One region of the Brevibacillus sp. DP1.3A genome, then DNA from elsewhere that is predicted to be linked to it. Evidence: riboswitches for the same ligand, from Rfam matches in the RefSeq annotation. Region 1 holds a riboswitch; each other region holds the start of a gene.
What was found. A riboswitch is a leader RNA that binds a small molecule or an ion and turns the genes downstream of it on or off. The one in region 1 is predicted to bind cyclic di-GMP.
Positions count from the first base shown of each region.

Region 2: another riboswitch for cyclic di-GMP. It lies ahead of HP399_RS25535 (GNAT family N-acetyltransferase); the one in region 1 lies ahead of HP399_RS08995 (benzaldehyde dehydrogenase).
Region 3: another riboswitch for cyclic di-GMP. It lies ahead of HP399_RS03610 (DUF5317 family protein); the one in region 1 lies ahead of HP399_RS08995 (benzaldehyde dehydrogenase).

Region 1 is NZ_CP085876.1:1,945,582-1,951,213, forward strand. Features, by position in the region: gene HP399_RS08980 (RsmB/NOP family class I SAM-dependent RNA methyltransferase) at 1-1,200, opposite strand, end outside; gene HP399_RS08985 (hypothetical protein) at 1,286-2,041, shown strand; gene HP399_RS08990 (methyl-accepting chemotaxis protein) at 2,066-3,010, shown strand; cyclic di-GMP riboswitch class I at 3,188-3,273, shown strand; gene HP399_RS08995 (benzaldehyde dehydrogenase) at 3,358-4,815, shown strand; gene HP399_RS09000 (methyl-accepting chemotaxis protein) at 4,846-5,632, shown strand, end outside.
Region 2 is NZ_CP085876.1:5,563,595-5,569,226, forward strand. Features, by position in the region: gene HP399_RS25525 (Crp/Fnr family transcriptional regulator) at 1-339, shown strand, start outside; gene HP399_RS25530 (peroxiredoxin-like family protein) at 424-1,086, shown strand; cyclic di-GMP riboswitch class I at 1,260-1,343, shown strand; gene HP399_RS25535 (GNAT family N-acetyltransferase) at 1,534-2,088, shown strand; gene HP399_RS25540 (methyl-accepting chemotaxis protein) at 2,081-3,571, shown strand; gene HP399_RS25545 (alpha/beta hydrolase) at 3,693-4,742, shown strand; gene HP399_RS25550 (YiaA/YiaB family inner membrane protein) at 4,984-5,271, opposite strand; gene yhbH (sporulation protein YhbH) at 5,358-5,632, opposite strand, start outside.
Region 3 is NZ_CP085876.1:713,049-718,680, reverse strand. Features, by position in the region: gene HP399_RS03625 (argininosuccinate synthase) at 1-712, opposite strand, end outside; gene HP399_RS03620 (histidine phosphatase family protein) at 989-1,528, shown strand; gene HP399_RS03615 (HD-GYP domain-containing protein) at 1,557-2,894, opposite strand; gene HP399_RS03610 (DUF5317 family protein) at 2,878-3,429, opposite strand; cyclic di-GMP riboswitch class II at 3,686-3,767, opposite strand; gene argF (ornithine carbamoyltransferase) at 3,860-4,831, opposite strand; gene carB (carbamoyl-phosphate synthase (glutamine-hydrolyzing) large subunit) at 4,776-5,632, opposite strand, start outside.

The DNA of each region.
Region 1 (5,632 bases):
CAATGCGTGTGCAGGTTCAAATCTGTTCTTTTTTACAGTTCCTAGATGCAGACCGACGCGCGCGACCTTTAGCTTGTCCCAATCGAGCTCAGGAGCAGGTGAGTAGTAGAGCTGCTCGCCGAACAAAAGAAAAGCGGATTCATCATCGAATGGTTGGGAGAGCGCCGGGAGTGCTTCGTCCGCGAACGTACGCCAGGCTGCCAAGGCTTCTTTTCGACCTGCCGGAGCTGATTTTGCCGCACGCTTTTCTTTCCGTTTCCCGGAAGGTTCATGAACTTCTGCGGTCACACTCTTTTGCAGCTTGGCGAGGTAATGACCTTCACCCTGTAGACGATGCGGCCACAATCTGGCTGTCTGAGTGAGCTGCTCGTTTTGTGGCGACGCCCATTCTGGTTGACCAGCAGAAAAGCAATCTGGATGTGGCAGCGAGACGATCTCAAATTCGGGATGACGTCCCAGGAAGTTAACCAGTGACTGTTCATTTTCTAACGGAGCAAATGTGCAGGTGGAGTAGACCAATGTTCCGCCTGGCTTCATCATTGCAGCGGCCGCCTCGAGAATATCGCCTTGCATGACATGGCACTCGGTTACTTTTGCAGGGCTCCAGTCTTCGATTGCTTCGGGGAGCTTGCGGAACATTCCTTCGCCAGAGCAAGGAGCGTCTACTAAAATTCGGTCAAAAAACTGCGGGAATCGCTCCTGTAAGCGTTCAGGCGTTTCGTTGGTCACGACGGCATTGGTCACGCCGCAGCGCTCCAGATTTTCTGACAAGGCTTTTGCGCGAACAGGATGGATTTCGTTTGCCACGAGCATTCCTTGTCCACGCAAAAACGCTGCAAGCTGCGTCGATTTCCCCCCTGGCGCTGCACACAGGTCGAGGATTCGCTCACCAGGTTGTGCACCGAGTGCTTCGGCAGCGGACATCGCGCTTGGCTCCTGCAAGTAGTACATGCCAGCGGAGTGAAAAGGATGCTTGCCGGGACGATCTGGCTCTTTGTAGCGAAACCCGTTTTCGCACCAAGGGACTGCTTCCAGAGCAAACGGCGAGATTTTCAAAAAATCGTCACGCCCTACCTTCAACGGATTGACTCGCAAGCCGTGTGTTACAGTCTGATCATACGAGGAAACGAATGCCTCATAATCGTGTCCGAGCAAGGTTTGCATGCGCTCGGTAAATGATGTTGGTAAATTTTTTGTCATAACAGCCTCCGATGTCAGATTTTGGCCCCATGTGAAAGGAAAAGATAGAATCATGGCGAATCATAGAGAATGAGGTGAGAGCATTATGGAAGGATCCCGTGCAAAACGCTACCGCTCCCGGCGGAGGAATGACTCGGAAGTAAGCCGGTTTTGGATCATGGGGTTGCTGTTCTCACTGCTGGTGCTCGCTTTTGAATTCTTTATCGAAATACCCGCCGACGCAGATTGGCTGATCGATATGGAGATGGCTTTGTTTTCTGCCAGCTTTACGTTACTTGCCTTTTATCTGCTCGGGCTTACCTTTGCCTTTTCTCGCCACCAAAAGGCAGGGAAGATCAATCACCAAATCATCATCTATGTATGGTTGGGTGCGATCTTGTTTCACTTGTTCCTGCTCATCAGCAATTTGTCCAATCAGCATGTGTACAAAGCAGGGATCATTCTATTTTTAGGACCATTGTTTTTAACTGTCTACCATTTTATCACGTACTTGGCAGCTTTGCGCGAGGAGCGTGAGGAGCAGGAGGCAGCTACGACAGCTACGCTTGAGCGTACGGCCTACCAGATGATTCTGGAGGGTGGGCGTGTATATAGCGAGCTGAGTCGCCTGAAAACAGAATATCCAGAAGTGGAGCAAATGCTTCGTGCCAACGATTTTCACGATAAACTGGAGCGCTATGCTTTGGAAATGCAGCAGTATTTGCAGGCGAAGCATTTTGAGCGTAAAGACGTGGAGCTCTTGGAGGGTCACTATTATTTCTTGGAAAACTTGCTGAGCTTGGCGAACCAACATCCGGGAATAATCGAGTCCCGCGTATATAGCCGCCGAGGTGACAATTGATGGGTACAAAGGAGAGAGAAGCGGATGTTTTGGAAAAAAGACAAAGGCCTAGCAGAAAAAGAGACAGCAGCGACGACAGTGGCAACTCCCACAACCACAATGGCAGGACAGCAAGACGCTTGGAAACATGAGCTTCGCGGTATTTACGAACAGATGGGTGCGATTCTCACGTCGAACCAAGCGATGAACGCCGAATCCGAGCAAACGGTGCGATTGGTGACGAGGATGAAGCGTGTCGTAGATAATATCCAGGTCATTAACGAGCGGGATGATGAATCTGCGAGTCAACTGTCGGATCGAGGAGAGCGCTTGACGGACATCTGTAAACAATCGGTAGCGCGTGCAGATGAAGGTAAGAAGGCGATGACGGACGTTGTGGAAGTCATGAGCCTGCTCGACAAAGAATCGGTCCATACGTCCAAGTCCATGAGCCGCTTGGAAGAGCGCTCTTCGGAAATTACGAGCATCGTCAAGGTGATCAGCGACATTGCCAATCAGACCAACCTTCTCGCTTTGAATGCAGCGATAGAAGCGGCACGTGCGGGTGAACAAGGCCGAGGCTTTGCTGTAGTAGCGGATGAAGTACGGAAGCTGGCCGAGATGACAGCGAACTCGACCAAGACAATTGCAGAATTGATCGGCAAGATTCAGGAAGAAACAAAAGAAGCGTTGTCCAACAGTGAAAAAAGCAGCAGTGCGATCAAAAATGGACTTTCTATCAGCAAGGATGCTGCGGAGAAGACGGATCAGATCGTGAACGCTTTCCAGGCACTGAACGTCGAAGTGTCAGGTGTGATGGAAATCATCGCGCACCAAAAGCGATTTGCTGACGATGTGTCCCAACAGGTAAGTGATGCGAAGGGCTTGCTGGAAGAGCTGAATGAAGGCTTGACCAAGCATGTGAGGGACGCAAACGCGGTAGAGCAAATGCTCGCGACGAGCGTAAAGGATGTCAAAAAGATATTGTGATCATAAGGAAGAAGAATCAGGAGTCCGTATCCCAAGAGATGCGGACTTTTTGGTATTTGTTCAATTTGGTTCACTAAAATTTTACATTTTTCTGTTTGACTATTAGGAATTGAGTACTATAATCAAAGTAAGATTCTCCATAACTTTCCTTTTTTCGACAAAATCATACCAGCATTCGCTATGAATGGGCAAACCCATTGAAAATTGGGGACGCAAAGCCACGGGCCTAATGTACACGTTACGATGGCAGCCGGGTTGCCGACTAGCAGTGTATTTTGCTGTTTTAGTTTTACGGCTCCTTTCATGCGAAGGGGCCTATTTACTTTACAAAAGGGAGAGGTTAAAGCATGTCAATCCTTCAAACACTGGACAAGCAGTACATCAATGGGGAGTGGCGCGACGGACTTGGCGCAAAGACATTGCAAGATATCAACCCTTATAACGGGGAAGTCATTGCAGAATTCAAAATGGCAAATTTGGAGGATATCGATGCGGCTTACAAAGCGGCAGCCGACGCGAAAAAAGAGTGGGATGAAGTGAATGCCTATACCAAATCCCGAATGTTGGAGCGTGCTGTTCACTATATCGAAGAGAATGAAGAAGAAATCATTCAGATTATCATTCGTGAATTAGGTGGAACCCGATTGAAGGCATTTTTTGAAATCGGGCTTGTGAAGGATATTATTCGCGAGGCGGCTACGTTCCCGGTACGCATGGAAGGAAAAATTCTTCCTTCTCCCGTAGACGGAAAAGAAAATCGCTTGTATCGGATTCCCGCAGGAGTTGTCGGCGTCATCAGTCCGTTCAACTTCCCGTTCTATCTGTCGATGAAGTCCGTAGCGCCAGCTCTTGGCGCGGGCAACGGCGTCGTCCTCAAACCACATGAGCACACGCCAATCACGGGTGGGACTCTCATAGCGAAAATTTTTGAAGATGTAGGTCTGCCAAAAGGCTTGATCAACGTCGTTGTGACGGATATTGCTGAAATTGGCGATGGTTTTGTCTCCCATCCGATTCCGCGCATCCTTTCGTTTACAGGCTCTAGCCAAGTAGGAAGCCATATCGCGCAAGTGGCAGCGAAGCATTTCAAAAAGGCGATTTTGGAGCTGGGCGGCAATAGTGCACTGATTGTTTTGGAGGATGCGGATCTCCAGTATGCCGTCAATGCAGCGGTATTCAGCCGCTTTACTCACCAAGGTCAGATTTGCATGTCGGCTAACCGGGTTCTGGTTCACCAAGCTGTATACGATAAATTCCTCGATCTGTATGTGGAAAAAGTATCTGGACTCAAGGTAGGCGACCCAAATGATCCTGACACGGTAATCGGTCCACTCATCAATCAACGGCAAGTCACCAACCTGATGGCAACGATCGATGAGGCGATACGCGAAGGAGCCGTTCCTGCACTGAAAGGGGAAGTAAAGGGCAACGTGGTCGAGCCGATCGTTTTGACAGGAGTGACCACAGACATGTCGATTGCATCCAAAGAGCTGTTTGGTCCGGCTGTTTGCATCATGTCGTTTGCATCCGAGGAAGAAGCGATTCGCATGGCGAACGAGACCCCATTTGGATTGTCCGGGGCGATTCATACACGCGATCTGGAGAGAGGTGCCCAGATGGCCAAACGAATGGAGACCGGCATGATTCACATCAACGATGGAACGATCAATGACGAACCAATCGTGGCGTTTGGTGGTGAAAAGCACTCCGGGTTGGGACGTTTGAATGGCCAATGGAGTTTAGAAGAGTTCACTACGCTGAAATGGATTTCGGTTCAACACAAAAAGCGCCAATTTCCGTACTAATGCCAGCAAAATATAGAGGTGAAGAGGGTCATGAACGGTTACGTGGAATGGAACGAAACAGAAGCTTCCGAAAAGGGGAAAAACGCAGAACTGCTCGAGGCGTTCATCAAGGTTGCCCCTTATTTAAATGTTTTACTCACCGATGACATTACCATTGGGGTCTACGACACGGAAAAGTTATTGCGTAATGTGCCTGCCCAAACATTTGCGCTGCAAGTCAAGCCAGGTGATCCACTCCAAGAAGGAGATGTGATCACCAACGCGATTCGTAAAAACACCAAGCAGGCGATGATGGTCCCCAAAGAATTATTTGGTTTTCCTCTCGTCGCACGGGCGATCCCCCTGCATGATCATACGGGAAAAGTAATCGGCGGTGTCGGCATTGGATCCAGTATGGAGAGAGCCAATGAGCTATATGAAATTGCCGCAAACCTCTCGAGTGTCGTCGAGCAGGTCAGTGCCACCACACAAGAGATGGCCATGCAGATCGGGAATTTGAACGAGCAAATGAAGGCAATCTCAGAGGAAGCCAACGATGTGAGCCAAAGTACGACTGAGATCGAGCAAATTACTCTCGCCGTGAAAAAAATCGCTGATCAAAGTAACATTTTGGGACTGAATGCGAGTATTGAGGCTGCGCGGGTAGGAGATGCTGGGCGTGGATTCGCTGTCGTTGCGAATGAGGTTCGCAATATGGCAACGGATTCACGGGCGAATGCAGACAAAATCAAGCAAACCACAGATTCCATCCGGGATTTGATAACCCTGCTGCAAAATTCGATTGCATTGATTAATCAAACCATGGAGAGTCAGGCAG
Region 2 (5,632 bases), 3.0 Mb from region 1:
TACATAATCGAACACCCGCAACTGATGATGAAGATCATGAGGCTCATTAGCGATAGAATGGTTTCGATCAGCCAAGCAGCCGAAAATCTTGCCCTTCTCCCTTTACAAGATCGCATTATTTCCACGTTAGTAAGGCTTGCCGACCAATTTGGCAATCCTAACAGTTCTGCGTTTCTACAAATTGAGTTACCTCTTTCCCATCAAGAGCTCGCCCATTTTGTCGGGGCATCCAGGGAAGCTGTGACGGTAGCATTACGTGCTTTAGCAAGAGAAGAACTAATTCAAACAGGCTTTAAAACCATTTCCATTCATCGGGACAACATTTTAAAGAAGATGTAATCCAGTTTACATCTTTCCCTCTAAAAGAAAGATATCGTAAAGCTATGGCTTCTACTATTCTTTCGAAAAAGAGGGGAACGACATATGGATAAACCACATTTTCAGAGCCTGCGCGAAGAGCTAGATTATACAACCATTCAAATAGCAGACTTCCTCACTCGTGAAGTAACAGATTCATTTACAAGATCAATCGAGGAGCTGAGGATCTCTGGACAGGCAAAGGGCTTACCGATTGGTTCGATGGCGCCTGATTTCACATTGAACGATCACACTGGCAAGACCATTACCTTGTCGGAAGAAATCGTAAAAGGTCCCATCGTCCTCACGTTTTTCCGTGGATCATGGTGCCCCTACTGCAATTTGGAACTGCAAGCATACCAAAAACAGATCGATACGATAACCTCTCTGGGTGCCCAATTGTTTGCCATTAGCCCACAATCTCCTGCACACTCTCTTACTATGCAAGAGAAAAACGGACTGAGCTTTCCCGTGTTATGCGATACCAATAACCAGGTAGCAGAAAAATATAAACTCAGATTCAGACTGCCTGATTCTTTACAGGATACCTACCGATCATTGGATATTGATCTCAAGCATTTTAATAGTGACGATTCTTGGACGCTCCCCATTCCTGCTACTTATATCCTCGACAACCAGAGCGTAATCCGGTTAGCATGCTTAGATCCAGATTACAAAAAGCGAATGGAGCCAACCGAAGTTTTAGACATTCTGCGTAACCTAACCTAACGCCTATATAACGAAGAACCAGTTGATACCACAACTGGTTTTTTGTACGTCTAAGCTTTATAAACAATTAGTTTCTTTTCCCTACCAAAACTTGACAAAGATATATCTTTTGGCTTATATTTTGCATGATTATATCTAGCAAAATTCGACACATTTTTACAAGTTTTGCTAAAAAATGCAAAAGGCAAAGTCATCGAAAGGTGGCGACGCAAAACCACGGGTCTACAGTCTTTGACCATGATAGCCGGGTTGCCATCATCTTGAGACCATTTTTTTGATGTTGGTAGCTTCGGTTGTTCCATTTCGATGGAACGGCCTTTTTTTGTGTTTCGTTTTTTGAAAGGAGGATGAAAGCACTTTCATTTTCGTAACGGATGGAAAAACATAACTTTTGAGACGTCAAACATACACAACACGGTAATCAGAAAATGATGGAGTGGACAAGTTATGTACAAACAAGTAGAAACCGTACAAGAGTTAGCAAAATTTCATGAAATCAAAGAAACAGTATGGACAAGCATGGGCTTCGAGATGGAGTACGCGAAAGAAGGCTCCGCACAATTCCTCTTAATTGCCGAAGACGGTGAAGCAGGTGGAACATTTGAAATGACGCCCTTTTCCAAATCAAATGCTTATATGAAAGCACTTTTTCAGGATGTTGTTACAGAAGATATGAAAGTAATGGAGGTAGACAGTCTTGCTGTTTTGCCGAAATACCGTGGACAACTAGGGCAAAAAGGAATTTGCTTGATGATAGATTACGCTGAAAAGCATGATTATACCCACGCAATTGGGGTAGCAGATCCGACTTTTTTTTCGTTCATTAACAAGAAGTATCAAGTAAAAGCGACTCAAACCAAAGATATCGTCTTTTACAAAGGGGCCGATGCCATTCCGACCCTGTTTCATCTAAAAGATGTCTATGACAATAAGCACGATCCGAAATATTCCTGGTACAATTCGTCGTCATCCAACCAAGTAAAAGTCGAGGTAGGTGGGTAACATGGATAACATTGATAACATTGATCTATTGAGAAGAAGAAACAATTGGGTCGTAATCGTATTCGCAAGTATTATTACGGTTGTTCAGGTCTTAAACCTTTTTCTAGGCGTATCGTACACATTCGTTTTCACGATACTGGGTATTTTGTATGGCGTGCTGGCACCTTTTACTTACATCTCCAATCGCCCGAGCTTCCGTGAAAAAGCAGCGCCCTTCATGAAGTTTTTCAACTTCGCCGTAATCGGGATCTTCATGTTCATCGTAGTTGGACTAGACCCGCATATGATCAATATCATGACCATTATGTTCTTTGTAGCAGTCATGGGGATTTATCAAGACCGACTCATCAATATTTTGACGATTGTATCGACATTGGGTATTGTCTCTTACTACTTCCTGACACAGAGAGAAACGATTTTCCATTCGACTAACAATCTTGATCTGATGTACTTCCTGCTTACCTTCTGCTTCGTCTCTGTCACGAGCATGATGCATGCTGTATTCAATAACAAGCTGCAAGAGGAAAGTGAGCAACAAAAGCAAGAAGCGATTGCCTCGAAGGAATCGTTGCAACGTGTTCTGGATCAAATCAATGAATCACTCACCTCTATGCAAGACTATCAAGAGAATTTGAACCAGGTGACGGACGGCGTGAATGTTCGCGCAGTCGAAACCGTCGCTTCCCTGCAAGACATTATGGAGTCCTTTACGGTCCAGACCAGCAACACGGACGAGCTGCGTCGGGAAATGAGCTCGACGAATCTGCAAGTTGAGGATATGACTCGCTCTGTTACAGAGATGCATGAGTACGTAGAATCGACCAAAGAAGCCACTAGCGAGAGCGGCAAACGCATTGGCAACATCGGCAATGACTTTGAACGATTCATCACGGACATCCAAGGTACGAACCAACTGATTCAAGAGCTCAATAAAGAAACCGAATCGATTGGGAAAATCATTCAAACCATTTCCGAGATTTCTGCACAAACCAATCTGTTGGCACTCAATGCCACGATTGAAGCGTCTCGCGCAGGCGAACACGGCCGAGGATTTGCTGTCGTAGCAGATGAAGTACGCAAGCTGGCTGAATCCTCCAAGCTATCCTCTGAGTCGATCTCGAGCCTGCTGATGACCATTCGCAAAAAAATGAAGCTGGTATCGGATATGATTTCCGAGTCACAGACTTCTTTTGAGAAAAATAGCGAGGGCATCCTCGAAGTGCAAGAAATGTTCACCAATGTAGACAACTACATGCAAAACTTTGCGGATAAAACGAAAAACCTGCAAGAGTTCATCATCCATGTTCACAGCATGATTCAGGAAGTCGGCGCAAAAGTAGAAGTCAACGCAGATATTACCGACAAGAACAAAGAGAGCCTGGAAGAAGTGCTTGTTCTCGTTTCTGAGCAAAAAGACGAAGTCGTTAAGGTTTCTGGCGGCTTTGAAAAAATCGAACAACAGATGCGTGGTCTCCATATGTAACCTTCCTGCAACCGCCTTTCACGGGCGGTTGTTTTCTTTTCTCATTTTGTAACTGAACAGATATATAATGTAAATATTCTGATATTTATGTTCTTTTACAATGAAAGGAGGCACATCATTGATGGATGCACGAATCGAAACAAAAACGATTCAAACAGATCGATTGCTTGTTTCCTACCTGACAGCAGGCGTACCGGAAGGAGAACCGCTTCTCCTCATTCACGGCAATGCATCAGCCAACTTGTTCTGGGATGATACCATTGCGGCTCTATGTGACCAGTACCGTGTGTATGCACCTGATATGCGTGGCTATGGAGCAAGTGAAGCATTGCCTATCGATGCAACACGCGGTTTGCGAGACTGGTCGGATGACCTTCATTCGTTTATTCGGGCATTGGACTTGCCAACACCTATCCATCTTGCCGGCTGGTCTTTGGGTGGAGGGATCGTGATGCAGTTTGCCATCGATCACCCGCAGGAAGTCCGCTCCCTGATTCTAATCGCCCCCATGTCCCCTTACGGCTTTGGTGGAACCAAGGATATAGCTGGCACCCCCTGCTACAGCAGCTTTTCAGGCTCGGGTGGAGGAGCCGTCAACTCCGAGCTGGTTAAAAGGATAGCAGCCAAAGATATGAGTAATGAATCTCCCTCCAGTCCTCGCAATGTCATGAATCAACTTTATTTCAAGCCCCCGTTCCAAGTCGACCCAGAGCAGGAAGACCGTTATGTGAGCGCGATACTCTCTACGAGAACGGGAGAAGACTTTTACCCTGGTGCTTTTGAATACGTAAACGATTGGCCCGGTGTTGCTCCTGGGGCGACAGGGATTACGAATGCGATTTCTCCCAAATACGTAAATTTGTCCGGTATTGTCCAGATTGAGCCGAAGTGTCCGATTTTATGGATTCGCGGTGCGGATGATGCCATTATCTCGGATCAGTCGCTTGCTGATTTCGGTACCCTGGGCAAGCTTGGCTATGTCCCCGGATGGCCAGGGGAAGACGACTATCCCCCGCAGCCAATGGTCTCCCAAATTCGTGACGTGCTCGAACAGTATCAACGCGCTGGGGGTTCCTATCAGGAGTTTGTCATGGAACATGTGGGGCATGCTCCACACATCGAGAAAGCAGCGGAGTTTATAGAGCTCATTCGAAAAACCGTCAGGGCATGACCCTGACGGTTTTCTTTTGCAATCCATTGGTTTCCCCGATAGCTGCATCCCCGTCCAATTTGACCAGATTGGGTGAACATCCAATCAGCCTTACTCGTGAGAATGCCATTACATTACAAAATATGCTACAGACAGTCATTCAAAAAGAGATGCTGCTCTGCGATACTCTAACGAGAATACTAGACTCCGAAGTTTCTACAGGGTCAACTGGATTAACCGGACCACCCATATGTAAACAGGGCTATTTCGGCGTATCTTTCTCCGCTTTCGATACCTTCAAATTAAATTCTCTTTCCTGTTCCTCGATAATCGCTCGATCCTCTGCATTATCTCTCACTACTTTTTGCGTCAAAATCGATCCAACTGCTACCAGAAGCATACATGCGATATAATACCCCTTTTCGTGCAGCTGAAGACCTGTTGCATTGTATAAACCGATAGAAAATAGCAGTACACCTGCACCCAATGTAAAGTATGCCAAGAAAGTGAAGGCTCCCGTGTTGCGCATCCGATGCTTTTGTGGATACATAGTAACACCCCTCACATTTTGTTCATGTGGCTCATGCAAGCAAATATAAGTCAACCGGACGATTTCTCGCCCGGTTGCCTCTATGATTACTTCACAGCTTCCTTCTTGCCAAAGAAAGTACGCAATGCCTTGTATACCTCGCCCTTTTCCCGAATGACACAATGCATGAATTTCGGCTCTTTGATGTGGCGATATGCTGACATGAGGGTTGAATGACGATTATACTGATTCACTTCGCCATAGCCGAACATGTTGCATCTCTCCATGAGCTCTTTTACCAGCTTTACGCAACGCTCATTGTCAGACGTGAGGTTGTCGCCATCGGAAAAATGGAACGGGTAAATGTTGTACTGCGATGTTG
Region 3 (5,632 bases), 1.2 Mb from region 1:
CAAGTGGGAGCTCTTCGCCATTCAATGCAGTTGGCTTCCCTTGCACGAAAGTGATTTCGATTTCTTCTGCCTCTTCTGGTGCATCTGTGATCGACTTCGTCAGATCGTATGCACCTTCTGGAGGAGCTGCCCATGGATCTTCCAGAACACCGCACTCGCAGCTTCTGCCCCACAGGTTTTGGTCAATGCTGTATGGATTGTCCAGATCGATTGGGATCGGGATATTGTTCTTTTGCGCATATTCGATCTCTTCGTCACGCGTCCAGCCCCATTCACGAACCGGTGCCACGATTTTGATATCCGGGTTCAGCGCTGTAAAGGAAACATCGAAACGTACCTGGTCGTTTCCTTTTCCTGTGCAACCGTGTGCGACAGCTACCGCGCCTTCTTTTTCCGCGATTTCAACCAGCACGCGCGAAATCAGGTAACGCGACAGTGCAGACACTAGCGGATATTTCCCTTCGTACATCGCGTTTGCCTTCAGAGCTGGCAATACAAATTCCTCTGCGAATGCATCTTTTGCATCCACTACGATGGATTTCAATGCCCCAACCTGCAATGCTTTTTTCTGTACGAAATCGAGATCTTTCCCTTCCCCTACATCCAATGCAACTGCAATGACATCGTAGTTATACGTATCTTGCAACCATTTAATTGCTACCGATGTATCTAAACCGCCTGAATAGGCCAACACAATTTTATCTTTTGCCATCATTCTCTCTCCCCGTTTCGAAGTTTCTCTTATGCGAGTAATTATACAAACGAACTAATAAAAATACAACTATTTTTCTTGTATATTTCTTGTGAATTCACAGACAAAAACGGAGATGCAGAGGAATTATACATTTTTCGCATAAAGAGTATCTTGTTTTTATGCATACTCATCATCTGTTTATGCATAAACGTTGCGAGATTGAAAGGGAAACTTATCCAAGGTAGAGAATGAATGAAAGGAGGAATTCCATAGGAGATATCTGTTGGAGGGATTATGAAAACAATTTATTTGGTACGTCATTGTCAGGCTGCTGGCCAAGAACCCGAAGCACTGCTCACGGAAAAGGGAGAAGTACAAGCTCGGGAGCTTGCCACCTTCTTCGCAGGTTCCCCCATTGATCGAATCATTTCGAGTCCGTATCATCGGGCGATTGCTACCATCCAACCACTTGCACAGGAACTCGGAATCGTGGTTGAAGAAGACACGCGTTTGGTTGAGCGCGTCCTTAGCGGAGTACCACGTGAAGATTGGTTCGAACGACTGCGCGATACGTTCAATGACCTGTCGCTTGAATTCGAAGGGGGCGAATCCAGTCTTACTGCTATAAACCGGGTAAATTCATTGCTCACTGAGATTTTGGCAGATGCGCATAAAGAAATCGTGCTTATTAGCCACGGATGCCTGCTGGCCTTACTCATGAAATCAATTGATGACCGCTTTGGCTTTCACGATTGGGAGAAATTAAGCAATCCAGATGTATTCAAGCTTACCTGCCATTTAGAAACCAAAGAGCTCGTCCGCATATGGTCGTAAACGAATAAAAACAGTTACAAGGGGCAGCTTATCTGATTGCCTCCTGTAACTGTTTTTGTGGGATGGACTCCATTCCGATAATGCTCTGCAACTCTTCGTATGGCAGTCGCTGAACGATTCTGATAAAATGCTCCGCCAATATCGGATCAAATTGGGTACCGGAGCCCCGTCTGATTTCTTGAAGCGCTTCCTCCACAGGCAAGCCTTTTCGATATGGCCTGTCCGCGACCATCGCATCGAAAGCGTCTGAAATGGCTAAAATTCTCGCCATCAGCGGAATCTCATCCCCAGCTAAACCATCCGGGTATCCCCTTCCGTCTATTCGCTCATGATGGGAGCGGATCGCAGGAAGCAATTCATTGAACATCCCTGCTTGCAAAATAATTTCGTAGCCAATGACCGTGTGCTGCTTGATCTTGTCGTACTCTTCCGGGGTCAACTTTCCTTTTTTATTGAGAATTTCGTCTTCGATGCCGATTTTTCCAATGTCGTGCAGGATTCCCCCGATATAAACATCCTCCACTTTTCTTTCGGATAAACCAATATCTCTCGCAATTTCTCTTCCCCAGTAAGCTACACGCTGAGAATGTCCACTTGTGTATCGATCTCGTGCGTCAATGGAAGCAGCCATCGTCGTTAAGAAGTTGTGATTGAATGATTTGACCTCTTCTACTTTTTGCTGAAGCCTTTGAAGGTTGTCATAGTAATGATGAAATACGTAGCTGATCGTAATAAACGCAATCATCATAGGAATTAGTGTTAGCGGGCCATATGACTCTACTAACCGTGAACCTACTCCGGCTAGAATTAAAAGCAGCAAGTAAGTCGAGGTGAAGCCTTTTGCCATCATCTTTACGGTTCGCGCCCAAGTCATTTGATGAAAATAGGAAATACCCAATCCACATAAAATCAGGTTCACAAACCAATACACACCAGCCAAAAACAAATCGCTAATAATGGGAGAAATGGTTCCGAAGCCCTCGATCCAATCCTTCAAAAACGCTACTGTCCATATTGTCATTAACAATTGCCCAATATTAATGATAGCTTTTAGCGGATTAAACCTTACCAGGAAAGCAATGATTAAAGATTCAATAACAGCAGCCCATACTCCGACCCATACTCCGTACAACAAAATACCCGAAAAGATTACAGCATTGTTCACTGTTAAAATCGTATTCGATATACGCACGGGAGCAAAACAGGAGAAAATGGTCAAGAGGGTATAGGTAGATAATACCCCCCAATGCTCACGAGCAGTCCATTCAGATGAAGATGTGTAAAAAATATAGATTGCTGCAATGACAAATCCAACCTGTACAACAATCCCCTTTATCCAAACCGCGTAATTAGTTTTTTGTCGCATAACTTTTACCTTCGCGAAGTTGTAGTAATGAAATAGGTTTATTCATCAATCGCTGAACAAGTAAAAAGGCTCCTAACATAATAAAAATATCGCCGATGCTAATAATCCGAGGAATGATAGATGGCATGTAGATGACATCGGTCAAAAATGGAAAATTTGAACTTTCCGTCAATACACTATGCTTGAAATTCGTTCCATTTATAACTGGTTCTAAATCATAAGGAAGCTTTGCTGCTTGGACTAAATCGATTGGCATTTTTCCATTGTTAGACCAAATTGCAATCGCATTCAGAAACCAGCCGATTAAAAATATCCGCATATCTTCAAATTCTCGATTAAAAACGAGGAAAGCCAAAATAAACACATACGCGATCGATATGAAAAGGCCACCGATCGTAGGGAAGATGACTGCACAAGCCTGCAGCAATATGGTAACGATAAGAAGTTTTAGTTGATTGAATTTAGGAAATTCCTTGATTCTTCCCCCTCGCAGCAATGCTACGAGAAAAGATAGGGCAATTACATCCAATAGCATGTTGTTTCCTCCAAGCTTGAAGAAAAAACACCACTCAGCCAAGCGGTGTTTGTTTCTCCAATACGCTTATTATCCAATATGGAAGTTTGCAGAAGTAGCTGCTACGATTGCAACCACCATCATAATTGCCGCGAACCATTTTTTCATTTTCTTTTCCCCCCTTCAGGCATAGTGGAGAAAGCTGGCTTCGCTACTGTCCGTGATGCAGAGGCCAAGCGACCAAGTACAGCCCCTGCTCCTCTTTCCTTTTCCATTATGGAAAAGGTTGGATTCGCTACTGGCTCCATACGGACCAAGCGACCAGATACAGTCCGTACTTCTTCGCTTCTTTCCTACCTTTATTTTACACATAAGTGACAAAATTCGGCAATCATAGATTCATAGTCTATTCGATTTAATTACAGCTAGTTCTATTTAACTAGAACTATGTTCACACCAGCGCCGCCAATATCGCCTTTTGTGCGTGCAATCTATTTTCAGCCTGATCAAAAATGACAGAGCGCGATCCGTCGATGACCCCGGTTGTCACTTCTTCCCCACGATGTGCTGGCAAGCAGTGCAAGAAGAGATAATCACGATCTGCCGCTGCTACCAATTTTTCGTTCACTTGATAGTCGGCAAATGCTTTCAATCGCACCTCATTTTCTTCTTCAAAACCCATACTAGTCCAAACGTCCGTGTATACAGCATCTGCCCCCATGACAGCCTCTGTTGGATCGGTGGTCACCATCATGTTTCCACCACTTTGTTTCGCGTATTCTGTAGCCTTTGCGACAATTGCTGCATCCATTTCGTAGCCTGCCGGAGTCGCCACCCGCACATCCAGACCTAGCAGAGCTGCGCCCAGCACCAGTGAATTCGCCACGTTGTTACCGTCTCCTACATAGGCGAGCTTGACTCCTTTCAGCTTGCCTTTATGCTCCCAGATCGTAAGCAGATCAGCCAACGCCTGACACGGATGGTACAGATCGGTCAAGCCATTGATAATGGGGATCGACGCGTGCTCGGCAAGCTCTTCTACATAAGAGTGGGAAAAGGTGCGAATCATGATGGCATCCACGTACCGAGAGAGAACTTTCGCTGTGTCGCTGATCGGCTCCCCGCGTCCGAGCTGTAGCTCTTTTCCGCTCATGAACATCCCCAAGCCGCCCAACTGATGCATCCCTACTTCAAAGGAGACGCGCGTGCGGGTCGAAGCCTTGTCAAAGATCATCCCCAACGTCTTGCCTTGCAAAGGCTGGAATGGCTGTCCCAGCTTTTGCAATTGCTTGACGTGAGCAGACAGATGGAGCAGCTCCATCAATTCCTCTCCGTTGAATTCATCGACGCGTAAGAAATCTTTTCCTTTATGCTTTTGTAACGGCAAGTTTTGAAAGTGTTCCAATATCTTCACTGGCTGCATGCGAGCCACCTCTTTTCTTCATAATAGACTTCACGTATAACTCGAACGTATCGACAGCAGAGAACAATGGCACACCTTGTTGTACCATACGGCTTCGCAGAGCAAATCCTGTCCGGCCCTGACGATTGCCTTTCGTCGCAGTAACAAGAGCGAAGGCCGCTTCTTCCTTTTGCAACAGCTCGATCCACGCCTCTTCATCTGCCACGATATGCTTCACGACAATTCCTTCGGCTGTCAGCCACTCGGCTGTTCCCGGAGTTGCCGCCAGATTGGCACCGTCTTCTTGAATTTGTCCAATCGATTCTCTTACGCCGCCCTGCTTATCTCCATCTGCCAGAGAAATCATGACCACCTGACCTTTTTGCCAGTCGCCGTACAAATTGTCTTTGAAAGCAAAGGCTTTGCCTGCTGCCTCTTCGAAAGAACGCCCCAGGCCAAGAACTTCGCCCGTCGATTTCATCTCTGGGCCTAGTACCGGGTCTACGCCGTTCAGCTTGATCGTGGAGAAAACTGGCGCCTTGACGACTGCAAACGGAATCTCTGGCAAAAGCCCTGTACCATAGCCCATCTCCGACAGCTTTTCACCCAATTGTGCGCGAACCGCTAATTGAACCATCGGGATGCCCGTCACTTTGCTCGTAATCGGTACGGTCCGTGAAGCACGAGGATTTACCTCCAGTACATAAACCGTTTCGCCATCAATGACGAACTGGATATTGATTAACCCGACCGCTTCCATTTCCCTCGCGATTGCTTCTGTATAGCTCGCGATTTTGTGCTTGATGTCATCCGTCAGTTGAG